3 regions of the Candidatus Sarcina troglodytae genome follow, and region 3 is predicted to be linked to each of the others. Evidence: a T-box and tRNA genes for the amino acid it is inferred to sense, from the RefSeq annotation. Region 3 holds a T-box; the other regions hold tRNA genes.
What was found. The T-box of region 3 lies ahead of asnS (asparagine--tRNA ligase). A T-box ahead of a tRNA ligase gene usually reads a tRNA of that ligase, here a tRNA-Asn.

Region 1: it has a tRNA-Asn gene. The T-box ahead of asnS (asparagine--tRNA ligase) is inferred to sense a tRNA for this amino acid. The anticodon was not compared.
Region 2: it has a tRNA-Asn gene. The T-box ahead of asnS (asparagine--tRNA ligase) is inferred to sense a tRNA for this amino acid. The anticodon was not compared.

The regions. Positions count from the first base shown of each region.
Region 1 covers NZ_CP051754.1:1,965,116-1,969,965, reverse strand. Annotated here, with positions in the region: rRNA gene HH195_RS09045 (23S ribosomal RNA) at 1-2,356, shown strand, start outside; tRNA gene HH195_RS09040 (tRNA-Asn) at 2,418-2,492, shown strand; gene HH195_RS09035 (NAD(P)/FAD-dependent oxidoreductase) at 2,571-3,536, shown strand; gene HH195_RS09030 (GDSL-type esterase/lipase family protein) at 3,571-4,164, opposite strand; gene HH195_RS09025 (RusA family crossover junction endodeoxyribonuclease) at 4,256-4,850, opposite strand, start outside.
Region 2 covers NZ_CP051754.1:116,882-121,731, reverse strand. Annotated here, with positions in the region: gene fusA (elongation factor G) at 1-1,695, opposite strand, end outside; tRNA gene HH195_RS00585 (tRNA-Asn) at 1,888-1,962, opposite strand; rRNA gene rrf (5S ribosomal RNA) at 1,969-2,086, opposite strand; rRNA gene HH195_RS00575 (23S ribosomal RNA) at 2,189-4,850, opposite strand, start outside.
Region 3 covers NZ_CP051754.1:2,174,961-2,179,810, forward strand. Annotated here, with positions in the region: gene HH195_RS10185 (M24 family metallopeptidase) at 1-1,056, opposite strand, end outside; gene HH195_RS10190 (metallophosphoesterase family protein) at 1,311-2,006, shown strand; T-box leader at 2,140-2,386, shown strand; gene asnS (asparagine--tRNA ligase) at 2,446-3,843, shown strand; gene HH195_RS10200 (leucyl aminopeptidase) at 3,921-4,850, opposite strand, start outside.

The DNA.
Region 1 (4,850 bases), 210 kb from region 3:
ACCATATGTCTACAACCGATCAAAGCACCTTATGTGTGCGATGATGTGCTTTTTGTAGAACGAGCCAACGAGTTACGATATGTAGCAAGGTTAAGTACTTAAGGTACGGAGCCGAAGGGAAACCAAGTCTTAATAGGGCAACTAGTTGCATGTCGTAGACCCGAAACCGGGTGACCTATCCATGGCCAGGTTGAAGCGAGGGTAAAACCTCGTGGAGGACCGAACCACGTTGCTGTTGAAAAAGCATGGGATGAGCTGTGGATAGCGGAGAAATTCCAATCGAACTCGGAGATAGCTGGTTCTCCTCGAAATAGCTTTAGGGCTAGCGTCGAATATGAGTAATGGAGGTAGAGCACTGAATGGGCTAGGGGGCATAGCGCTTACCGAACCTTATCAAACTCCGAATGCCATATACTATAAGTTCGGCAGTCAGACTACGAATGATAAGATCCGTGGTCAAAAGGGAAACAGCCCAGATCGTCAGCTAAGGTCCCAAAGTGTAAGTTAAGTGGAAAAGGATGTGGGATTTCTAAGACAACTAGGATGTTGGCTTAGAAGCAGCCACTCATTAAAAGAGTGCGTAATAGCTCACTAGTCGAGAGATCCTGCGCCGAAGATGTTCGGGGCTAAAACTTACCACCGAAGCTACGGGCTTGAATTTATTCAAGCGGTAGAGGAGCGTCGTAATCGGGCTGAAGTCATACCGTAAGGAGTGGTGGACTGATTACGAGTGAGAATGTTGGCATTAGTAGCGAGATGTAGGTGAGAATCCTACAGGCCGAATACCTAAGGTTTCCTCAGGAAGGCTCGTCCGCTGAGGGTTAGTCGGGACCTAAGCCGAGGCCGAAAGGCGTAGGTGATGGACAACTGGTTGATATTCCAGTACCACTACCATCGTTATTATCGATGGCGTGACGCAGGAGGATAGTGTGTGCTAGCTATTGGATGCTAGTCTAAGCATTTAGTCAGTTACAATAGGCAAATCCGTTGTAATAATGATGAGATGTTATGGGGAAGGTTCTACGAAACCGAAGTACATGATTCCACGCTGCCAAGAAAAGCGTCTAGAGAGAGAAGTAGTGCCCGTACCGCAAACCGACACAGGTAGGTGAGGAGAGAATCCTAAGGCCGGCGGAAGAATTGCAGTTAAGGAACTCGGCAAATTGATCCCGTAAGTTAGCAATAAGGGATGCCTATGAGAGTAGGTCGCAGAGAATAGGCTCAAGCAACTGTTTAGCAAAAACACAGGTCTCTGCTAAAGCGTAAGCTGATGTATAGGGGCTGACGCCTGCCCGGTGCTGGAAGGTTAAGGGGAACACTTAGCGTAAGCGAAGGTGTGAACTTAAGCCCCAGTAAACGGCGGCCGTAACTATAACGGTCCTAAGGTAGCGAAATTCCTTGTCAGGTAAGTTCTGACCCGCACGAATGGCGTAATGACTTGAGCACTGTCTCAACTGCAAATCCGGCGAAGTTGTAGTACCAGTGAAGATGCTGGTTACCCGCGATTGGACGGAAAGACCCCGTAGAGCTTTACTGTAGCTTAGCATTGAATTTCGGTATTGTCTGTACAGGATAGGTGGGAGACTGAGAAACTAGGGCGTCAGCCTTAGTGGAGTCGACGTTGGGATACCACCCTGATAGTACTGAAGTTCTAACTGGCGGCCATGAATCTGGTCACAGGACATTGTTAGGTGGGCAGTTTGACTGGGGCGGTCGCCTCCTAAAAAGTAACGGAGGCGCCCAAAGGTTCCCTCAGAACGGTCGGAAATCGTTCGAAGAGTGCAAAGGCAGAAGGGAGCCTGACTGCGACACCCACAAGTGGAGCAGGGACGAAAGTCGGGCTTAGTGATCCGGTGGTACCTCGTGGGAGGGCCATCGCTCAACGGATAAAAGCTACCTCGGGGATAACAGGCTGATCTCCCCCAAGAGTCCACATCGACGGGGAGGTTTGGCACCTCGATGTCGGCTCGTCGCATCCTGGGGCTGAAGTAGGTCCCAAGGGTTGGGCTGTTCGCCCATTAAAGCGGCACGCGAGCTGGGTTCAGAACGTCGTGAGACAGTTCGGTCCCTATCCGTCGCGGGCGTAGGAAATTTGAGAGGAGCTGTCCTTAGTACGAGAGGACCGGGATGGACTGACCTCTGGTGTACCAGTTGTTCCGCCAGGAGCACAGCTGGGTAGCTAAGTCGGGAAGGGATAAACGCTGAAAGCATCTAAGCGTGAAGCCCACCTCAAGATGAGATTTCCCATAGCATAAGCTAGTAAGACCCCTTGAAGAACACAAGGTTGATAGGTCAGAGGTGTAAGTATGGTAACATATTTAGCTGACTGATACTAATAGGTCGAGGGCTTGACCTAATTAACTTTATCTTAATGCTTAGTGTAATTTTGAAAGAATATATCTTTCAAATACTAATATTCCTCTGTAGCTCAATGGTGGAGCACTCGGCTGTTAACCGATAGGTTGGAGGTTCGAGCCCTCTCGGAGGAGCCAATTTGATATTTAAGCTTATAGTAGAATCTATAAGCTTTTTTTATTATATTATTTATCAATTATCAAGGGAGAATACTTATGAGTAATGTTTATTTTGAGTATGATTTAGTAGTGATAGGCGGTGGACCAGCTGGAATGGCATGTGCTATATCTGCTGATAATGAAAATATTAAAAATATACTTTTGATTGAAAGAGAAGAATATTTGGGGGGAGAATTAAACCAAACAATTCATTGTGGCTATGGAGAAGATATATTTGGTCATAGTGTAACTGGAAGTGAATATGCTCAATATTTTATAGATAGTATAAAATTTTCTGATATTCAAGTTAAATTAAATACTACAGCACTTACTATAAAAAATGGAAATGTGATTTATTATGTAAGTCCAAATGAAGGAATGAAAATTATTAAAGCTAAGGTTATAGTATTAGCTACTGGAAGTAGAGAAAAATTTAATTGCAATATTGATATTCCCATTAATAAAATAGCAGGGGTTTATACAATAGGAGCTGCTCAGAGGTTTATAAATGCTCAAGGATATTTACCGGGTAAAAAAATAGTGATATTAGGTTCTGGAGATAAAGAGATTTTAATAGCTAGGCGTTTGCTTGTTGAAGGTGCTGAGGTTATAGCTATTATAGAACCATCAAATAAATTAAATTGTAGAACTGATAAAAGTATAAAAATAATAAAAGATTTTAATCTATGTATAAAATTAAATCATAATATTATAGATATACTTGGTGATGAGAGAATTAGTGGAGTTGTACTTGCAAGTGATGACAAAATTATGGAGTCTATAGAATGTGATTCATTATTAATTTCTTTAAATAGAAGTTCAGAAAGTGAACTTGCTAAAGAATTAAGTTTAGAGATAAATAAAGAAAATGATAGTATATTAGTTAATGAAAAATTTGAAACTAGCAGAAAAAATATACTTGCGTGTGGAAATGCGATTCATTGTGATGAATTATCAAAAAAATGCGTAGAAGAAGGTATGAAGGTTGGGAAATTTGTGAAAGAATATTTAATAAAAAATTGATATAATTAGTACTTATCCCCTATAAATATTAACGCTATTTATAGGGGAAGTTAGTGATTAATAAATTTTTTATTTCATTGAACATTAAATAATTTCCATATTTACTTAAATGAATTCCATCGTTAAAATATATATTTTCTTCTTTAATTAAATTGTAAATATCTAAAAAATATATGTTATTTAAAATACATAATTTTTCAAGTTCTTTGTTAAGCAAATTTAAATTATTATTTATTTTAATATAATTTATAGAGTCATCCCAAAGCTTTTGTGCTAATGATTTGAAAGTTTTAGGAGGAGAAAGGATTATAGGGATTATATTATTAAGTAAACAGTCCTTTATCATAATATTTATGTTATCTATGATAGAATTCACGCTCCTATTAGATAGGATATCATTAGTTCCACACATTATAATGCAAATTTGTGGTTTGTTTGTTAAAACATCTTTAAAAAATCGAGATAAAAGACCTATTGATGTATCACCGTTTATTCCTTTATTTATAAGATTTAGCTTTAAATCTTCTTTTAATAAATGTGTCCAACTTTCCTTTTGGGGGATGCCATATCCAAAGGTTAGTGAATCTCCAATGCACACTATTTTACAAGAATTATTCAAATAAATCATTTATTAGTAACCTCTCTTTAATTATTGGTCAAAGTTAAATTAATATGTAGTAGTTTGCATATAATTTAAATTTCATATTTTTATAATGTTTTTAAAAAGTTTTAGATAAGCATTTTCTACATATCACCGTTTTTCCCTTATTAGCTGTTATAAAATCATTAGATTTTATTGTTTTACCACAAATGGAGCAAGTTTTGTTAGTATCATCTATAGGCTTAGTAATAGTATTTTTATTTGTATTTTTTGAAGAAGTTATTTTTTTATTAGATGAATAAATAGTTTTAGGTTTTATAGTAGAGTTTTTTACTATTTTATAATCTATAGAATATTCGCTTTCACCAAAAAGCTCCAATTCAAATCTAGGATTTTCTTTATCATAAAATTCTTCTATAATTATTCGTCTAATTTGAACATCATTTACTATTAATCCGCTTTTTTCAATACCGTCGAAAATACTTTTTGTTATATTATTTGTGTCTGGATGGCGTTTTTCACTTTTGTAATAAACTTTTAAAATAGCAATTAATGCTTCATCTAATACTATGTTTGGATTTTGTATTCTAGCTTCGTAAGATATTTGTTCTTCATAATTGGCATATCTATCATGATATTTCCCAGAATTATTAGGAAGGATAGCACGCCCTTTAGAATTAAACATTTTAAAATTTGATTTGGAAATAGGAGAG
Region 2 (4,850 bases), 380 kb from region 3:
TGTAGCTATTTTAAAAGCCATTTCTGATGAATCAACAGAATGATAAGAGCCATCATAAAGTGTTGCCTTAAGTCCTATTACAGGATATCTAGCTAAAACACCATGTTTTGCACACTCTTTCAATCCTTTTTCTACAGCTGGTATAAAATTCTTAGGAACAGTTCCCCCTACAACAGCATCAATAAATTCCAACTCTTCAACTCCATCTAATCTTGGTTCAAATTTTATCTTTACATCACCATATTGTCCATGTCCACCAGATTGCTTCTTATGCTTTCCTTGTACATCCGCTTTTCCTTTTATAGTTTCTCTATAAGCTACCTTAGGTAACCTTAAAAATACGTCTACACCAAATTTGCTCTTTAATTTACTTGCCAAAACTTCTAAATGGGTCTCCCCCATTCCTTCTATTAATATTTCAGCATTCTCCACATCCCTAACTATTTTAAAAGTATTATCCTCTTCTAAAAGTTTATATAATCCTGATGAAATTTTATCTTCATCACCTTTAGTTTTTGGAATTATAGCCATTTTTATTACAGGCTCTGGGAATTTTATGCTTGAGCATAAAATCCTATTATTAACATCACAAATAATATCTCCAGTCGAAATACTTTGCAATTTTGCTATTGCGCCTATATCTCCTTTTTTAATATTATAAGCTGGCAATTGATTTTTACCATTTATATAGTATAAATTGCTTATTTTCTCTATACTACCATTAGAACAATTAAGTATATCCGTAGATGTATTCAATTCCCCAGTAATAACTTTAAATATTGATAACTTTCCCATAAATGGATCAATTATTGTCTTAAACACTCTAGCTGAAAATTTTTCTTCTTTACAAGTCTTTTTAAGATTATTTCTCATCTCAACAATAGGATTAGGTGACGGAAAAATCTTATTAATACATTGAATTAATAAATTTATACCTAAACATTTAGTTGAACTCCCACACATGACAGGAATTATCTCTCCAGAGATTATTCCATTTCTTAAACCTAAATATATTTCTTCATTCGACAAAGTTCCTACCTCTAAATATTTATTTAGCAAATTTTCATCACTTTCTGCAACTAATTCCATAATATTTTCTTTGTATTTAATTATTTTATTCAAAGTTTCACTATCAATGCCATACACAGAGTTATTATCTTCTAATATATTTAGAACATCAGTAAAATTTTCTTCTACTCCAAGTGGATAATTAATAGGAACAATATTATTACCAAATTGATTTCTTAGTTGTTTTAAAATTTTATCATAATTTGAATTTTCTCTATCTAATTTATTTATAAAAAAAGCCCTTGGAATGTTCTTTTTTACACAATAGTCCCAAGCCATTTCTGTTCCAACTTGTATTCCATTTACACCACATACTACAATTAAAGATACATCAGAAACTGATATTCCCTTTATTGTCTCCCCAATAAAATCAAAATATCCTGGAGTATCTAATAAGTTTATTTTATTTTTTTCTAATTCTATTTTTAATATTGAAGTATTAATTGACATTTTTCTTTTTTTTTCTTCTAAATCAAAATCACTAGTTGTACTTCCTTCATCAACTTTTCCTAATCTATCAATTGAGTTAGATGAATATAATAAAGATTCAACTAAAGAAGTTTTCCCTACTCCACTATGTCCAACAAGTGCAACATTCCTTAAATCATTAATACCATATTCTTTCATAAATTATATTTTCAGAAAATGTTTTCAAACATTTTCGATTTTACCACCTTTCACTTTCTATTAGTAAAATATATTCTACGATTAATTAAAATATTAATTTATGATAAGTTTCTTGGAATAAATTATTTAAAAAAATAAAAAGAATGTTATCAAAACAGACATAATCTACTTTGATAACATTCTTTTAAAAAATGGCTCCTCCGAGAGGGCTCGAACCTCCAACCTATCGGTTAACAGCCGAGTGCTCCACCATTGAGCTACAGAGGAACATAAACCTGGCAACCACTTACTCTCCCACACAGTCTCCCATGCAGTACCATCAGCCTCTAAAAGCTTAACCTTCGTGTTCGGAATGGAAACAGGTGTTACCTTAAAGAGCATTATCACCAGATAATTTGTAATATCAATTACATTTTTATTATATAACAAATTAATTACCTTGTCAACACTTTTTTGTTTTTTTAATTACACTAAGTATTAACATAAAGTTAATTAGGTCAAGCCCTCGACCTATTAGTATCAGTCAGCTAAATATGTTACCATACTTACACCTCTGACCTATCAACCTTGTGTTCTTCAAGGGGTCTTACTAGCTTATGCTATGGGAAATCTCATCTTGAGGTGGGCTTCACGCTTAGATGCTTTCAGCGTTTATCCCTTCCCGACTTAGCTACCCAGCTGTGCTCCTGGCGGAACAACTGGTACACCAGAGGTCAGTCCATCCCGGTCCTCTCGTACTAAGGACAGCTCCTCTCAAATTTCCTACGCCCGCGACGGATAGGGACCGAACTGTCTCACGACGTTCTGAACCCAGCTCGCGTGCCGCTTTAATGGGCGAACAGCCCAACCCTTGGGACCTACTTCAGCCCCAGGATGCGACGAGCCGACATCGAGGTGCCAAACCTCCCCGTCGATGTGGACTCTTGGGGGAGATCAGCCTGTTATCCCCGAGGTAGCTTTTATCCGTTGAGCGATGGCCCTCCCACGAGGTACCACCGGATCACTAAGCCCGACTTTCGTCCCTGCTCCACTTGTGGGTGTCGCAGTCAGGCTCCCTTCTGCCTTTGCACTCTTCGAACGATTTCCGACCGTTCTGAGGGAACCTTTGGGCGCCTCCGTTACTTTTTAGGAGGCGACCGCCCCAGTCAAACTGCCCACCTAACAATGTCCTGTGACCAGATTCATGGCCGCCAGTTAGAACTTCAGTACTATCAGGGTGGTATCCCAACGTCGACTCCACTAAGGCTGACGCCCTAGTCTCTCAGTCTCCCACCTATCCTGTACAGACAATACCGAAATTCAATGCTAAGCTACAGTAAAGCTCTACGGGGTCTTTCCGTCCAATCGCGGGTAACCAGCATCTTCACTGGTACTACAACTTCGCCGGATTTGCAGTTGAGACAGTGCTCAAGTCATTACGCCATTCGTGCGGGTCAGAACTTACCTGACAAGGAATTTCGCTACCTTAGGACCGTTATAGTTACGGCCGCCGTTTACTGGGGCTTAAGTTCACACCTTCGCTTACGCTAAGTGTTCCCCTTAACCTTCCAGCACCGGGCAGGCGTCAGCCCCTATACATCAGCTTACGCTTTAGCAGAGACCTGTGTTTTTGCTAAACAGTTGCTTGAGCCTATTCTCTGCGGCCTACTCTCGTAGGCATCCCTTATTGCTAACTTACGGGATCAATTTGCCGAGTTCCTTAACTGCAATTCTTCCGCCGGCCTTAGGATTCTCTCCTCACCTACCTGTGTCGGTTTGCGGTACGGGCACTACTTCTCTCTCTAGACGCTTTTCTTGGCAGCGTGGAATCATGTACTTCGGTTCCGTAGAACCTTCCCCATAACATCTCATCATTATTACAACGGATTTGCCTATTGTAACTGACTAAATGCTTAGACTAGCATCCAATAGCTAGCACACACTATCCTCCTGCGTCACGCCATCGATAATAACGATGGTAGTGGTACTGGAATATCAACCAGTTGTCCATCACCTACGCCTTTCGGCCTCGGCTTAGGTCCCGACTAACCCTCAGCGGACGAGCCTTCCTGAGGAAACCTTAGGTATTCGGCCTGTAGGATTCTCACCTACATCTCGCTACTAATGCCAACATTCTCACTCGTAATCAGTCCACCACTCCTTACGGTATGACTTCAGCCCGATTACGACGCTCCTCTACCGCTTGAATAAATTCAAGCCCGTAGCTTCGGTGGTAAGTTTTAGCCCCGAACATCTTCGGCGCAGGATCTCTCGACTAGTGAGCTATTACGCACTCTTTTAATGAGTGGCTGCTTCTAAGCCAACATCCTAGTTGTCTTAGAAATCCCACATCCTTTTCCACTTAACTTACACTTTGGGACCTTAGCTGACGATCTGGGCTGTTTCCCTTTTGACCACGGATCTTATCATTCGTAGTCTGACTGCCGAACTTATAGTATATGGCATTCGGAGTTTGATAAGGTTCGGTAAGCGCTATGCCCCCTAGCCCATTCAGTGCTCTACCTCCATTACTCATATTCGACGCTAGCCCTAAAGCTATTTCGAGGAGAACCAGCTATCTCCGAGTTCGATTGGAATTTCTCCGCTATCCACAGCTCATCCCATGCTTTTTCAACAGCAACGTGGTTCGGTCCTCCACGAGGTTTTACCCTCGCTTCAACCTGGCCATGGATAGGTCACCCGGTTTCGGGTCTACGACATGCAACTAGTTGCCCTATTAAGACTTGGTTTCCCTTCGGCTCCGTACCTTAAGTACTTAACCTTGCTACATATCGTAACTCGTTGGCTCGTTCTACAAAAAGCACATCATCGCACACATAAGGTGCTTTGATCGGTTGTAGACATATGGTTTCAGGTTCTATTTCACTCCCCTCCCGGGGTTCTTTTCACCTTTCCCTCACGGTACTGCTTCACTATCGGTCATCAGGTAGTATTTAGCCTTGGGAGGTGGTCCTCCCTGCTTCCCACAAGGTTTCACGTGTCTCGTGGTACTCTGGATTAGAACTTGATTACTCTAACTTTCACTTACAGGACTATTACCTTCTACGGTAGAGCTTTCCAGCTCTCTTCAATTAGTTATAGTTTCTCGTTATGTTCTATCCACAACCCCGGAAACAAGTTTCCGGTTTGGGCTCTTTCCCTTTCGCTCGCCGCTA
Region 3 (4,850 bases):
TTTAGATAGATTGTTCAATCTCTCAAATCCATTTTCAGTTACTAAAACTAAATCCTCAATTCTAACCCCCATATCCTTTGCTAAATATATTCCAGGTTCTATTGAAAATATCATTCCTGGTCTTAATTCTTCACTATTTACTGCACTTACATCACCAAAATCATGTACTTCTATTCCTATAGAATGTCCTGTTCTATGTGTAAAATACTTTCCATAACCATATTTTTCGATAGTATTTCTTGCAGCGTTATCTATATCGCAAAACCTTGCTCCTGGTTTTACCTTTTCCATAGCATTTATGTTAGCTTCTAAAACTATATTATATATTTCCTTTTGTTTGTCTGTAACTTCTTTAAAAAACACAGTTCTTGTCATATCAGAACAATAATGATTCTTTACACATCCTGTATCTATTAAAACTCCCATACCCTTTTTTAAAATACATCTACCTGTTTCATAATGAGGGTTTGCTCCATTTTCTCCAAAAGCAACTATAGGTTCAAAAGAAAAACCTTCTGCTTTATTTTCTCCATACAGCTCCCCTAACCTATTTAATATAAATTTTTCAGAAATACCATCTTTTATTTCTGTTATTACTTTTTCTACAACTAAATCATTAATTCTTGATGCTTCTCTCATAAGATTTATTTCTTCTAAATCTTTAATCATCCTAATTTTATCTATGATTGGAGAACTATTTACAAAAGATTTTGCAACTTTTCTATCCATTAATCCAATTAAAAAATGAGCCTTAAAATCTTTATCAACTCCTAAGACTTCATTGTTATTTATAATTCCTTTCAATAAATCTAATGGATTTTCAGTATCATTATAATAAACAACCTCAACGCCTAAATTATTATCTACTGGAAACAATTCATTTACTATAAATTTTTTATCACCTTTAGTATTTATATAAAGAGCCATCAATCTTTCACCTGAATGTATCCAAACACCTGTAAGATAAAATATAGGAGCTGTTTCTGTTATTATCATTTGTGATAAATTATTTTTATCCATTTCCTGTAAAACTCTTTTTAATCTTTCTTCTTTCAAAAATATCATTCCTTTCCCTAAAATTAAACCTTATAGTATAGTGATATAATTAATTTATAAGGTTAATTTACATACTAAACTTTTTAGCCTATATAAAAATCTATAGTATAACTATACTAAATATAGATAATTATAAAAGTTATTGTTGAAAATAAAGTAGATTTATATTAACTTTATTTTATTCTTATATTAGTAATACAACAATATTTATAATACTTTTATAACAAAAATTTTAATTTTAGGAGGACTATATTATGAAAATTGCTGTTATTTCAGATATACATGGAAATATCTTTGCTTTAAACGCAGTTTTAGAAGCTATAAAAAAACAAGATGTAACTTATACTATATGCCTTGGAGATTTAGTTGGGTATGGATGTAATCCTAATGAGGTTATAGAAAGACTTAGAAATGAAAAAATTCCTTGTATTAAAGGGAATTATGATGCTTCCGTTGTTGATAAGGATTATACGTTCATTCGTGAAAATGAAGTAAACTCCTTTAGCTTACCTTGGGCAATTAAAAATGTGACTGATGAAAATATAAAATTTTTAAAAGAACTTCCTAACACTATTACCTTAGAATTTAATAATAAAAAAATACAATTTGTTCATGGAAGTCCTAGAAGAATTAATGAATATTTAACTGAAAACTATGAAAAAATTGATGAAGTTATTAACGAATTTAATTATGATGTTTTGGTTTGTGCACACACACACATTCCTTATGTAAAAATAATTAATTCTAAAATTATAATAAATGATGGTAGTGTAGGTAAACCTAAAAATGGAACTCCAAACGCAACATATCTAATAATTGATATAACAGATGATAATTTAACACCTGAGATACATTCAGTTTCTTATGATTATAAAGAAATTATGAATACAATGAAAAATTTAAACTTTCCTGAAAAACTTATAAAATCTTATGAACTTGGTAAAGAATAACTAGGTATAAAAAGCATATTATTCTATGGCTTTGAATTATATTGCAAATATTAATTTTTTATTGTAAAATCAATTTATATATTGTTAAAAGACAGTAGATTTGCCTTTAAAAGTGCAAGTTTGTATTTAATAAAAATAAACTATGACGAGAAGAGTATATTTAGATTTTAATGTTTAGCGAGCAGGTTATGGTGTGAGTCCTGTCATTAAAACTTTATAGAAGAACATCTCTGAGTTTCTAACCGAAATCCATTAAAGGATAGTAGGCTTAGACGGTTTTCAACCGTTAAATTTGAAAAAAGCATTATTATGCTTTACTAAGTGGCTATTTTTATAGCAATTTGGGTGGTACCGCGAATATGTCCATTTTCGTCCCATTGAGGATGAAATGGATTTTTTTATTTTAAAATGTAAATAATAATTACATGGAGGTTATAAAATGAGTAATGTTATATTAGTTAAACAACTATACAGAAACACTAGTGATTTTACTAATAAACAAGTAAAAATTTCTGGTTGGATAAGAACACTAAGGGCTTCAAATGCTTTTGGATTTATTGAAGTTAATGACGGTTCTTTTTTTAAAAATGTTCAAGTAGTATTTGACAGTTCAAAAATTTCTAATTTTAAAGAGGTTTCAAAACTTCCTATAAGTTCCTCAATCTCTGTTGTTGGTACTTTAGTTGAAACTCCTGATTCAAAACAACCTTTTGAAATTCAAGCAGAGAACATAGTAGTTGAAGGATTATCAGATGCTGATTACCCTCTTCAAAAGAAAAGACACACTTTTGAATACTTAAGAACAATAGCTCACTTAAGACCAAGAAGTAATGCTTTCTCAGCAGTATTTAGAGTTAGAAGCGTGGCTGCATATGCTATACACAAATTTTTCCAAGAGCAAGGATTTGTTTATACTCACACTCCAATAATTACAGGTTCTGACTGTGAAGGTGCTGGAGAAATGTTTAGACTTACAACTTTAGATTTAAATAATATTCCTAAAACTGAAGATGGGAAAGTTGATTTTAAAGAAGATTTCTTCGGAAAAGAAACAAATCTTACAGTTTCTGGTCAATTAAACGCTGAATGTTATGCATTAGCATTTAGAAACGTGTATACATTTGGTCCTACATTTAGAGCTGAAAACTCAAACACCGCAAGACATGCAGCAGAATTTTGGATGATAGAACCTGAAATAGCTTTTGCTGACCTTATAGATGATATGAATCTTGCTGAAGCTATGTTAAAATACGTTATAAACTATGTTATGAAAGAATGTCCTGAAGAACTTCAATTCTTTAATCAATTTATTGATAAAGGATTATTAGATAGATTAAACCATGTAGTAAATTCTGATTTTGGAAGAGTTACTTATACTGACGCTGTTAAAATGCTTAAAGATTCAGGAAAGAAATTTGACTACGAAGTTGAATGGGGAATTGACCTTCAAACTGAACATGAAAGATATTTAACAGAAGAAATTTTCAAAAAACCTGTCTTTGTAACTGACTATCCAAAAGATATTAAAGCGTTCTATATGAGATTAAATGAAGACGCAAAAACAGTTGCAGCTGCTGATTGTCTAGTTCCTGGAATAGGTGAAATAATAGGTGGTAGCCAAAGAGAAGAAAGATTAGATGTATTAAAGGCTAGAATGCAAGAACTTAATTTAAATGAAGAAGATTACTGGTGGTATTTAGAACTTAGAAAATACGGTGGAACTAAACACGCTGGATTTGGACTAGGTTTTGAAAGACTTATTATGTATATAACAGGAATGTCTAATATAAGAGATGTTATACCATTCCCAAGAACTACTGGAAGTTCTGAATTCTAATTTTAATAAACTTAAAAGATAGAACATTAAAAAAATGTTCTATCTTTTTTAATAATTATCTGTTATTTAAACATACCCTATCTATCTTCGCTTCTATTTTTAGCTAATTCATAAAGCGTTCTAACACCAGCTCCTGTACCACCCTTTGGACAATAGTCCCAAGGAACTGTTATATATGCAGGGCCTGCTATATCTAAATGCAACCATGGTTTATTCTCAACAAATTCACCAACAAATAAACCTGCTGTTATAGTTCCACCATATCTTCCACCAGTATTTTTTAAATCAGCTATGTCTGATTTTATAAGTGTTTTGTAATCATCAAAATTAGGTAAATTCCACATTTTCTCTCCAGTTGATGTAAATGCTTTTTCCAATTCTTTATAGAAGCTATCATTATTAGTTACAACCGCTGTTACATCATTTCCAAGTGCAACAAGAGCTGCTCCTGTAAGGGTTGCTACATCTATAATTTCTGTTATATGCTCCTCTCTTATAGCATAAGTTACAGCATCAATCATAGTTAATCTACCTTCTGCATCAGTATTTAATATTTCTATATTTTTTCCTGCCATAGAGCTTATTATATCTCCTGGTTTATATGCCTCATTTCCTATTACATTTTCACAAGCCGCAACTACTGCAACTACATTTATTTTCAACTTTCTTTTAGCAATAGCACTTATTGCTCCAATTACAGTAGCCGCTCCTCCCATATCTGACTTCATATCAACCATAGAGTTTGATGGTTTTAAAGAATATCCACCTGAATCATAAGTTAATCCCTTACCAATTAATCCTAATTTTTGATCTAAGTTATCTTTATCTCCAAAATATCTCATTACAATTACTTTTGGCTTATGTATAGATGATTTTCCTACGGCTAAAAATGAATTCATTTGCAGTTCTTCTATTTTCTTATGATTTATTATTTCTATTTCAAAACCATATCTTTTAGAAAACTTTACAGCCTCTTCTGCTAATGTTTCTGGATATATTACATTGGA